2 regions of the Brevibacillus sp. MER 51 genome follow, and region 2 is predicted to be linked to the other one. Evidence: riboswitches for the same ligand, from Rfam matches in the RefSeq annotation. Region 2 holds a riboswitch; the other holds the start of a gene.
What was found. A riboswitch is a leader RNA that binds a small molecule or an ion and turns the genes downstream of it on or off. The one in region 2 is predicted to bind cobalamin.

Region 1 (5,116 bases), on a different contig from region 2:
GCGGGAAAAAGCTTTTGTCCCAAGGGTGTTGGCAAGCCATCCATGCTGACTACGTTGTTTTCCTTTTGATAAGCAAGCAGTTCCTCTTCGTCTTTCGCCAAGGTCCATTTCTGCAGGGTATCGCGTTCTTTTGAAAAGGAATAGAAGGGGATGGCCCAGCCGCAAGAAGTCTTTACTTCCTGTACGTTTACGGAAATGATTTGACGAGCGCCGGGCAGAAGAGGGAAGTCCTTTACGAGCTCATCCCACCGAGGCGTATCCGGGAGAATAACCGTTCCTTTGCCGAATAGGCGCATGATGAGAGGAGGGCCTTCAAAGGCACAAAACATAAGAGTAATCCTGCCATTTTCCTGCAGATGTGCACTGGTTTCATTTCCGCTTCCAGTCAGGTCTAAATAGGCGACCTCCGTAGGCGATATGATGCGAAAAGAATCGTACCCTTTCGGTGAAAGATTCACGTGACCATCTGTGTCCATTGGAGCAGAGGCAACAAAGAACATCCGTTGCTTCTTGATAAACTTCTCATGCTCAGGTCGTAACTCGGAAAAAAGCTGACCCATTTTTGCACCCCTCCAAGTAATGGGATTTTTTTACTGCCCTTATATTACGAAAAAAATATGAAGATTTTGTGTTGTTTTTCACCAGCGCCTCCCAAATAGGTGATAAAGTGTAAATATTCTCGCAACAAAATAGTTTTCGAAAAGGAGGAGCATTTACATGCAATCATCAAAGCCTATTTACTTAGGGGAGCGCATTCATTTGATAGACGGTTTCGATATGGGCTGGCCAGAGCGTACGGGGACTTATGTCATCGCTGAAGAAGAACTGACTTTGGTCGAAACAGGACCAAGCCCCTCTGTCCCATACATCAAGGCCGGTCTCGCCAAGCTCGGTTATACGCCGGAACAAGTAAAATACATCATTGTGACACATATTCATTTGGATCATGCAGGAGGAGTAGGACTGTTTTTGAAGGATTGTCCAAACGCAAAGGTCGTCGTCCACCCGAAAGGTGCACGTCATCTCGTAGATCCGAGCCGACTGATCGCAGGGGCGAGAGCGGTTTATCACGATGATTTTGATCGATTGTTCGATCCGATCGTGGCAGTTTCTGAGGAGAGGCTTTTGATTCGCGGCGACGGGGATACACTGAAGATCGGAGAAAATTGCGTGTTAGAGTTTCTGGATTCGCCGGGACATGCCAATCATCATTTCAGCATCTACGATCCCGTAAGCCGCGGCATGTTCACAGGGGATACGGCAGGTGTACTTTATCCACAGCTTCAAAAGGATGGCATACACCTCGTGCTGCCATCTACTTCCCCGAATCAGTTTGACCCCGATGCCATGCTAGCGTCTCTAAGCCGTTTTGAAGCACGCAAGCTAAATCGCATTTACTTTGGTCATTATGGGATGTCTGAGCAGGTAGATGATGTGTACCGCCAAATACGTGAGTGGCTCCCTGTGTTTGTTGAGGAAGGAGAGTCAGCGATTGCTGCTGGACAAACCTATGAAGAATTGTCTCGTACGCTGTTTGAACGAATCTCGGATCATCTACAGTCACAAGGCATCAGTGGTGACCACGACGTTTTCGAAGTACTCAAGCTCGATTTGCAAGTATGCTCCATGGGCATTCTGGTTTATTTGCACAAACGAGAGTAGCCTGCGAAAAGCTTTACATTTGCCTGAACCTTTTGTTCAGGCGTTTTTCATTTTTAGCAGGCAAGAAAGTATTGGCTTACGTGTTTGTCATTCTTTTTTCATCCAAGGAATGCTATGATGTAGGATGAATCATGGACTGTGACAATTTCAAACGTAACAGCAAATAGGTGCCTCGTCTTTTCTTAAAAAGATCGGGTGAAAAGGGAAGTCGGTGAAAATCCGACGCGGTCCCGCCACTGTAAATCGGCTCGTTCCTCAGCCGTAAGCCAGGAGACCTGCCTGTTTGTTTTCGTGCCTGTTGCCTTCGCGGAAAGGATCGGCCTATTTCAGGAAGCAGACCATCCTGTCTGTTTGCCCTGAGGTGCCGACCCTTTGATTTCCGAATGGAAGCAAGGGTCGCTTTTTTTATTGGAAGGTACAGTCAATCAGACATGAAGAAAGGAAGTTCTACATATGAAACGTTCATTGCGATTCATGATCCCACTACTGGTAGCGGTGAGCCTCGCGGGTTGTGCGGGTAATGATAATAGCCAGCCAGCACCAGGTGGACAAACAGGTGCACCGCAGACAACACCGCAAGAGAGCGCGGCCGAGCAGCCTGCAAAACAAACAACGTATCCATTGACAGTCACGGATGCGACTGGAAAAGAAGTAACTTTTGCAAAAGCTCCTGAGCGAATCGTCTCAACATCACCTGCCGAGACAGAGATATTGTTCGCATTAGGCTTGGAAGATCGGATCGTAGCTGTCTCAGACTATGACGATTATCCAGAAGCGGCGAAGGCAAAGCCGAAAATTGGCGGCGTCGTCAAACCGAATGAAGAAGCCATTCTCGCTCAAACGCCGGATATGGTCGTCGGTGGGATTTCGATGGAGAAGCCAGTGGCTGACAAGCTAAAATCTCTCGGAATGCCCGTCTACATTACCCATCCGACAAAGATGGATGACATCCTTAACAATGTTTTAACAATGGGAGTTATCACGAATACACAGGAACAAGCCGAAAAAGTCGTCGCGCAAATGAAGAAAGACATCGCGTACGTTCAAGATGCAGTGAAAAATGTAAAACAGGAACAGAAGAAAAAGGTATACCTGGAATTCTCCCCAGGCTGGACAGTCGGAAAAGGCGAGTTCATGGACGAACTCATCACACTGGCTGGAGCGACAAATATTGCTTCTGACACCCAAGGCTGGAATCCGATCAGTGAAGAAAAGATTTTGCAAAACGACCCAGACGTCATTTTGTATGCGAGCGGAATTACCGATGAAAAGACCGGCGTCAAGCTGGAGGATATGATCGCGAATCGCAATGGTTGGGATAAAATGAAGGCGATTCGTGAAAAACAAATCTTTGGCATGGACCAAAATATTTTGTCCCGTCCTGGTCCGCGCATTACACAAGGCTTGATCGAAGTAGCCAAGGCGATTTACCCTGACTTGGTGAAATAAAATGAAGAAACGATTGTTCATATGGGGAGGAGTCAGTTGTCTTGTCCTTCTGGCATCAATAGTCATCAGCATCTCGATGGGGGCGGCACAACTCCCGATCTCACAAGTATGGCTCATCCTGCTCCAGCAGATCCCGGGCTTCTCTGACTGGATTGCCGAAGCGTGGCCAGAGTCATCTGAGCAAATTGTCATGAAGGTTCGTTTTCCACGCGTTGTATTGGCTGTCTTGATTGGGGCTTGCTTGTCGCTTGCGGGAGCGGGCTTTCAGGGAGTTTTGCGCAATCCGCTCGCCGATCCGTTTACGATGGGCGTGGCATCAGGTTCTGCTGTCGGAGCGGCCTTTTTGATCCTGTTTGGCTTGCAAATCAGCTTTTTGGGTGCATGGAGCACGCCTGTCGTCGCATTTCTTACAGGTCTGCTCAGTCTATGGATCGTACTCGGACTCGCGAACACGCAAGGAAAGCTCCAAACAGAGACCCTGATTTTGTCTGGAGTTGTGGTGCAGGCTTTTCTCGGCTCGCTCGTTTCCTTTATGGTTTCGCTATCCGATCAGACGGTGAATGAGATCGTGTTCTGGCTGATGGGCAGCCTGTCATTTCGGGGCTGGGCCTTTACGTACGTCTTGATTCCGTACTTGGTCATCGGTGGAATGGTGCTGGTGAGCTATGCGCGTTCCTTGAACCTTTTTGCATTGGGCGAGCGGCAGGCTGCGCATCTCGGCGTCCATGTGGATCGAACAAAGATGGTGGTTCTGGTCGTCTCGACTCTTCTGACGGCAGCAGCGGTTTCTATCGCGGGAATTATCGGGTTCGTTGGCCTGGTGGTACCGCACCTCGTCCGTATGCTGGTTGGTCCTGACCACCGTATTTTGCTGCCGATGGCTGCGATCTGCGGTGGCATCTATGTGCTGTGGGCCGACACTCTCTCCAGAATGCTGCTAAGTCCCACAGAAATCCCGCTCGGTGTCGTGACAGCATTTCTGGGAGCACCGTTTTTCGCTTATTTATTGAAGCAAAATAAACGCTTTAGGAAGAGGTAACGTAAGCTTATGATCAATGTGCGCAGCTTGCAGAAATCGTATCAGGATACGCCAGTTTTGCACGGAATCGATTTTTGCGTGGAAAAGGGAGAATTTTTTGGCATCATCGGGCCCAATGGAAGCGGTAAATCCACCTTGCTGAAAATGATTTCAGGAGTCATCAAGGCAGATGCCGGAGACATTTTGCTTCAGGAGAAAAAGCTTCTTTCCTATCCACGCAAAGAGCTTGCCAAAATACTGGCTGTTTTGGAGCAAGAGGGTCTGCCGCCAGTCGGCTTTCGTGTCCGAGAGGTGTTGGAGATGGGACGCTTTCCTTACCAAAATTGGCTGGGCGAAGAAAAGCAGGATGTCGCATCGCTCATTGATGAAATCGTCCAGATGCTCGGTCTTGAACATTTGGAAGAGCGCACACTGGATCAGTTGAGCGGTGGGGAAAAGCAGCGCGTGGCTTTGGGGAAGGCATTGATCCAGCGACCACAGGTGCTATTGCTGGATGAACCCACGACTTACCTCGATATCGGGTATCAGATTCAACTGATGGACATTGTGCGAAAATGGCAAAAGACGACGCAGGTGACGGTCATTGCTGTGCTGCACGATCTGAATCTGGCCTCCTTATACTGCGATCGTATCCTGATGCTGCATAAAGGAAAGCAGATAAGCGTCGGCACACCAAAAGACATCTTGCAAAGTGACAGAATAGAGGCTGTATACGGAACCAGACCGATTGTCATGGAGCATCCTGTTCATCATTTGCCGCAAATTATTTTGCAATCGCAAGTGTAAGGAGACAGAAGCATGATTGTACTGATTACAGGTGGAGCACGCAGCGGAAAAAGCACATTTGCCGAAAAATACGCAGCTCATTTGGGCTCCTCGGGTGTTTACATCGCGACTGCACAAATCACTGATGAGGAAATGGAAGAGCGGATCTTGCACCATCGCGACCGCCGCTTGCAGTCCAAC
Region 2 (5,116 bases):
AGAAGCAATCCGCATGCATTTCATTTGGGATCGCCACCCTTAGCCGATCTCGTCCGTAAAAAACCGGTCATGGACTTGAATAAAACAATGAACAGGGTGGACAAGGAGTTGGATGAACCCATCAAAATATACGATCTGCCAAAGGAGGTCAAGGTGGACAAGTAGTATACGATGGCAATCATCCCGAGGATAAAGCCGTACATGCCGATGGTTGCGGAAAGGAAGAAAACAACGAAACGAGCTACGGTAACAGCTCCGCTTAATGCCTGGTTGACCAGTGTGAAGGAGGCAACGACTGTCAGGGAGCCGATAAACAGCATCGAGGGCGATGTCAGTCCTGCACGAATGGAAGCATCCCCGATAATCAGTGCGCCGACTAATGCCAGCGTCTGCCCGACGTTTTTGGGCAAGCGGGCTCCTGCCTCGCGCAGAAATTCAAAGATAAACAAGATGATAAATAGCTCCATTGGTGCGGAAAATGGCAGCCCTTTTCGGCCTTGTGTAACGGTAGCGAGCAATTGAAAAGGAAATTGCTCTACGTTATAAGCGGACAGCGCAATCCAGAAGCCAGGCAGAAAAATCGCGATCCAAAATCCACCCAAACGCAGAATGCGTTCCAACCATACATAAGAAACCGGATACTGATCATCTTCGGGAGATTTGATGAGTTCGAGCAAGGTAACCGGTGCCACGATTGCCAAAGGTGAGCCGTCTACCAATACGACCACTTTCCCTTGCAGCAGCGTGTAAATCGCATAGTCAGGACGTCCCGTATAATCAACCAACGGAAACAGCGAATGAGTATTGTCACTGAGTAATTTCTCCAGGATAGCGCTATTCAAGATTTTTTTTGACCGACAATTGAGGAGCCTCTCGCGCATCATCTCCACGAGATCCGAAGATACTCCATCTGTGATATACAGCATCGCAACTCTCGTACGCGAGCGTGTTCCGAGAGTAAAAGGCTCATAAGCCAGGGTAATGGTTCGCATACGCTTGCGAATGAGCGCTACATTTGTGGAAAGATCCTCGACGAAGCCGTCGCGTGGACCTTTGATCGATATCTCTGTATTGGCTTCCTCAGGGCCACGTTCCGGCCGATTGGAGATATCCCAGGCGAATGGCGGGGAGTCTCCGATGAAAATCAGCAAATCTCCTGCAAACAGTCGCTCTACCCACAACTCTGGATTCGTGAAGAGCGGGAAAAGAGGCAAGGAACGCAAATCACCAATAGCCAGGAATCGCTCCAATTGCGGCAATGCCGTATCTTGTAATTGACGAACGTCTGCAAGTCCTTCGCAATAAAGCATCAATACAGGCTGGTCCTCGGTTGTGACTGTGCGCATAAAAACGACGTCCGCACAATGCGCGAATTTTTCCCGCAGTTCCTCTTCAAGGGTCATGGCCTATTCCCTCCTGTCTGGATGGCTTGCGCAGAGTAACCAGCATGAGTGCGAGAGTAATCACAACGATAATGACTAGGTAAAGCGGATAGTATACGTGCGTCAGAAATGATACGAACTGCATGTCGCTGTATGGGAGGCTGGTAAAGGCGATCATGCTTCCGCCTAGAAAAATCATCATGAATCTGCGTTCTTTTTGGGTACGGATCGTGAGTAAATCTCCCAAGAGCAGCAAGCAAATCGTGATGCGTATAAAAGCCCCAGCGAGCCATTGGAAAATAGAGAAAAACTCCATGTTCTCGATGTCTTTTCCAATCGTGAGCAGCCGCCATTGCTCAAATGCCGGAAAGCGTTGGCGCGCAGACTCTATAGGTCCAAATTCCGCAATAGCCCCTGTCAACGGACTGAGTGTCAGCAGAAGCGTGATGCCGAGCATGACCAAAAAGTGTACGAGGCGCAAGGGCTTACGTACGTGAGGTTGGAGCAATAGCAGCAGAAACATCTCTGAAATACCGCCGCCTACATAGAGCATCCCGTGAAGAAGAGGACGATACCCATGCTGGAAAAGCGGCAACAAAAGACTATAATCCTTTTTAGGAATATTGCCAAAAGCGATGAAAAATCCGAGCAAAACCACGACAGGCAACAAGATTCCTGCTGTGATTCCTACGGAGGTTATTCCCCCGATAGACGCGAGTATGCATAAACCCATTAAGGCTAATGCGGTCACCCACTCGGGTGTTCGAGGCAAGTAGTTGACGGTCGTCCATGTCTGGGTATCGATCAGATTGGTTAGGGCCATCATGTACAGGCAGACCATGATCGGGGTGAGCAACAGATGGCTGACGATTTTTCCTGAGCGTTGCGCAAGCCATTCATGCAAAGACTGTTGCTTCGTACTTCGATTAACCACAAACAGCAAGTACGCCCAGAAGGAAAAGGGGATACCGGCAATCAACACGCTCAACCAAGCATCTCTTCCGGCTTTACTCAATAAGAGGGGGATAACGGTTACGTGGTTCGTAATGCCGATCGTCAGCATCATCACCATAATGGCTTGACCAATCCCGATTTTTCCGTCCACTTTCATGAAAGACTTATCCCCCTGTGCGTGGTGGTGCTGTTAGGATTTGCCTGCTTGGCTGGAAATATGTATCACGTATAAAGGTTACATCCTCCCGAAAAAGTATGGTATTCTACTATGAGGTAAAAAGGTAGAAACGGAGTAAGGAGTGCAGCCGATGTATCAGCTCATAAGAAAATATCTGTTCCAGCAAGATGCGGAAGAGATTCACGAAAAGACAATTGGTGCCTTAAGGCTGGTGGAGGATTCTGCTCCAGGCAAAAGCATCCTGAAGATGATCTATCAGGTAAAAGACCAGCGGTTGGAGAATAAGCTGTGGGGAATGACGTTTCCGAATCCAGTCGGACTTGCAGCCGGTTTTGATAAAAATGCAGAAGTTTACCATGCGTTGGGTGCCCTTGGTTTTGGATTTGTGGAAATCGGGACATTGACGCCGCAGGGGCAGCCAGGCAATCCGAAGCCCCGATTGTTCCGATTGCCGGAACATCAAGCTGTCATTAACCGAATGGGCTTCAACAATCACGGTGCGTATTTGGCTTCCCAGCATTTGGTTGATTACGCATACTCAGATGTTCCGATTGGGATTAACATTGGGAAAAACAAAGTAACGCCGAATGAAGAAGCGGCCGTCGACTATAGCAAATGTATGGACATGCTCTATGCATACGGTCACTATTTCGTCATTAACATCAGCTCTCCGAATACCCCGAATCTGCGTGACTTGCAGGAAACAGAGAGCTTGCGTCATTTGGTGCGTGCAGTAAGGGAAAAGGCAACCGAAATGGAAGCGCGTTCCATCAAGAAAAAGCCGATTTTGCTGAAAGTAGCGCCAGACATGTCAGATGAGCACATGCGCGATGTAGTTCACGCTGCTGTAGAAGAAGGCATTTCCGGAATTATTGCTACCAATACGACACTGTCACGCGAGGCGGTTTCCGGACATCGATTTGCCGAAGAAGCGGGCGGCTTGAGCGGAAGACCTCTTACAGAGCGTTCCACGGCTTGGGTGAAGGAGATTTATCAAGAAGTAGGAGATAAGGTACCAATTATTGGTGTCGGCGGTATTTATAACGGGGAAGACGCCTACGCGAAAATCCGGGCAGGAGCTAGTCTCGTTCAGGTGTATACAGGGATGATTTATCAGGGCCCAGGTATCGCCAAGCAAATCAACAAAAAACTGCTCAAGCTCATGCAACGCGATGGTTTTAAACATATTAGCGAAGTAATTGGCGTAGACGCAAAAGAATAGATAGAACAAAGTACGCATAGGTCGATGGCTCCGTTTATAGCGGGTCTTCTGCTTATGCGTTTTTGCTTATATTCTTCCGATTTATGTAGGGATCCGGTATAATGATGTGGGACAAACATGAATTGTCAGTCAATTGCATATAGTCGGCGTTAGGTGCCTTTATGTGACGCATAAAGGGTAACAGGGAATCGGGTGAAAGTCCCGAGCGGTCCCGCCACTGTAACCAGGGAGCTCTCTTTGAGAAGGAAACCACTCATTTTCGTATGGGGAAGGACAAGGAGCGCATGGATCTGGAAGCCAGGAGACCTACCTAGTAGCCACACCCACAGAACCTTCGCGGAAAGGAGCGGTGAATACGAGGCAATGAGGCTGTCTAGTCAGTCTGTTGTTTTGTGTGCACATCTCGTCCATTGATGGATGGGATTTTTTTGTTTGGAGGAAAGAACGAAAGTGAGTGAAGGAGGAATGAACATGAATCGATCTCGTCTCGTATCTACTTGTCTGATGATCGCGGGCTTCGTCCTGTATTTTTTGCTCAATGAACCTGAGACAGGGCACGCGATGCACATCATGGAAGGGTATTTGCCTTTATCCTGGGCCTTATTTTGGTGGGCTGTCTTCTTGCCGTTTTTTATTCTTGGGATTCGCTCGATTAACAAAATTGTAAAAGAACATCCCGAAATGAAGCTCCTTATTGGCGTTGCAGGAGCGTTTGCCTTTGTTTTATCTGCACTGAAAATCCCTTCGGTTACAGGCAGCAGCTCTCACCCGACTGGAACGGGCCTCGGTGCCATTATGTTTGGGCCTTTTGCGATGTCTGTGCTAGGGAGCATGGTGCTCTTGTTTCAAGCCCTGCTATTGGCTCATGGAGGTTTGACTACGCTGGGGGCAAATGCTGTATCCATGGCAGTAGTAGGACCAATGGTGGCATACGGAATCTATCAGTTGATCATGAAAGTGGCAGGAAGCCAGCGACTGGCGGTTTTTGCGGCGGCGGCTTTGGCTGATCTCGCTACCTATGTAGTGACTTCGCTTCAACTGGCACTCGCATTTCCAGCTGAATCTGGCGGAGTGTTGGCCTCGTTTGCCAAATTCGCAGGAATTTTTGCATTCACGCAAGTACCGCTCGCTATTAGTGAAGGTCTGTTGACCGTTCTTGTTTGGAACTGGTTGTTATCTTACAACGCAAAAGAGCTTACACAGCTTCGTTTGCTCAAACGGGAGGAATCGCTGTGAAAAAAGGATGGAACTGGCTTTTACTCTTTGGAGTAATCGTACTGGCTATTGTCCCGCTGTTGCTGGTGCAGGATTCGGAATTTGGCGGCGCAGATGGCGTGGCAGAGGAAGCGATCAAGGAAATCGCCCCGAACTACGAACCGT

Region 1: it holds a riboswitch for cobalamin, as region 2 does, so the genes downstream of both, M3630_RS13980 (ABC transporter substrate-binding protein) here and M3630_RS18135 (energy-coupling factor ABC transporter permease) in region 2, are expected to answer to the same signal.

Annotation. Positions count from the first base shown of each region.
Region 1 is NZ_JAMAUS010000005.1:365,828-370,943, reverse strand. Features, by position in the region: gene M3630_RS13990 (pyridoxamine 5'-phosphate oxidase family protein) at 1-560, opposite strand, end outside; gene M3630_RS13985 (MBL fold metallo-hydrolase) at 718-1,662, shown strand; cobalamin riboswitch at 1,811-1,959, shown strand; gene M3630_RS13980 (ABC transporter substrate-binding protein) at 2,116-3,111, shown strand; gene M3630_RS13975 (FecCD family ABC transporter permease) at 3,113-4,150, shown strand; gene M3630_RS13970 (ABC transporter ATP-binding protein) at 4,160-4,936, shown strand; gene cobU (bifunctional adenosylcobinamide kinase/adenosylcobinamide-phosphate guanylyltransferase) at 4,949-5,116, shown strand, end outside.
Region 2 is NZ_JAMAUS010000008.1:126,857-131,972, forward strand. Features, by position in the region: gene M3630_RS18115 (Ger(x)C family spore germination protein) at 1-24, opposite strand, end outside; gene M3630_RS18120 (spore germination protein) at 21-1,403, opposite strand; gene M3630_RS18125 (GerAB/ArcD/ProY family transporter) at 1,393-2,493, opposite strand; gene M3630_RS18130 (quinone-dependent dihydroorotate dehydrogenase) at 2,645-3,736, shown strand; cobalamin riboswitch at 3,871-4,064, shown strand; gene M3630_RS18135 (energy-coupling factor ABC transporter permease) at 4,208-4,972, shown strand; gene M3630_RS18140 (energy-coupling factor ABC transporter substrate-binding protein) at 4,969-5,116, shown strand, end outside.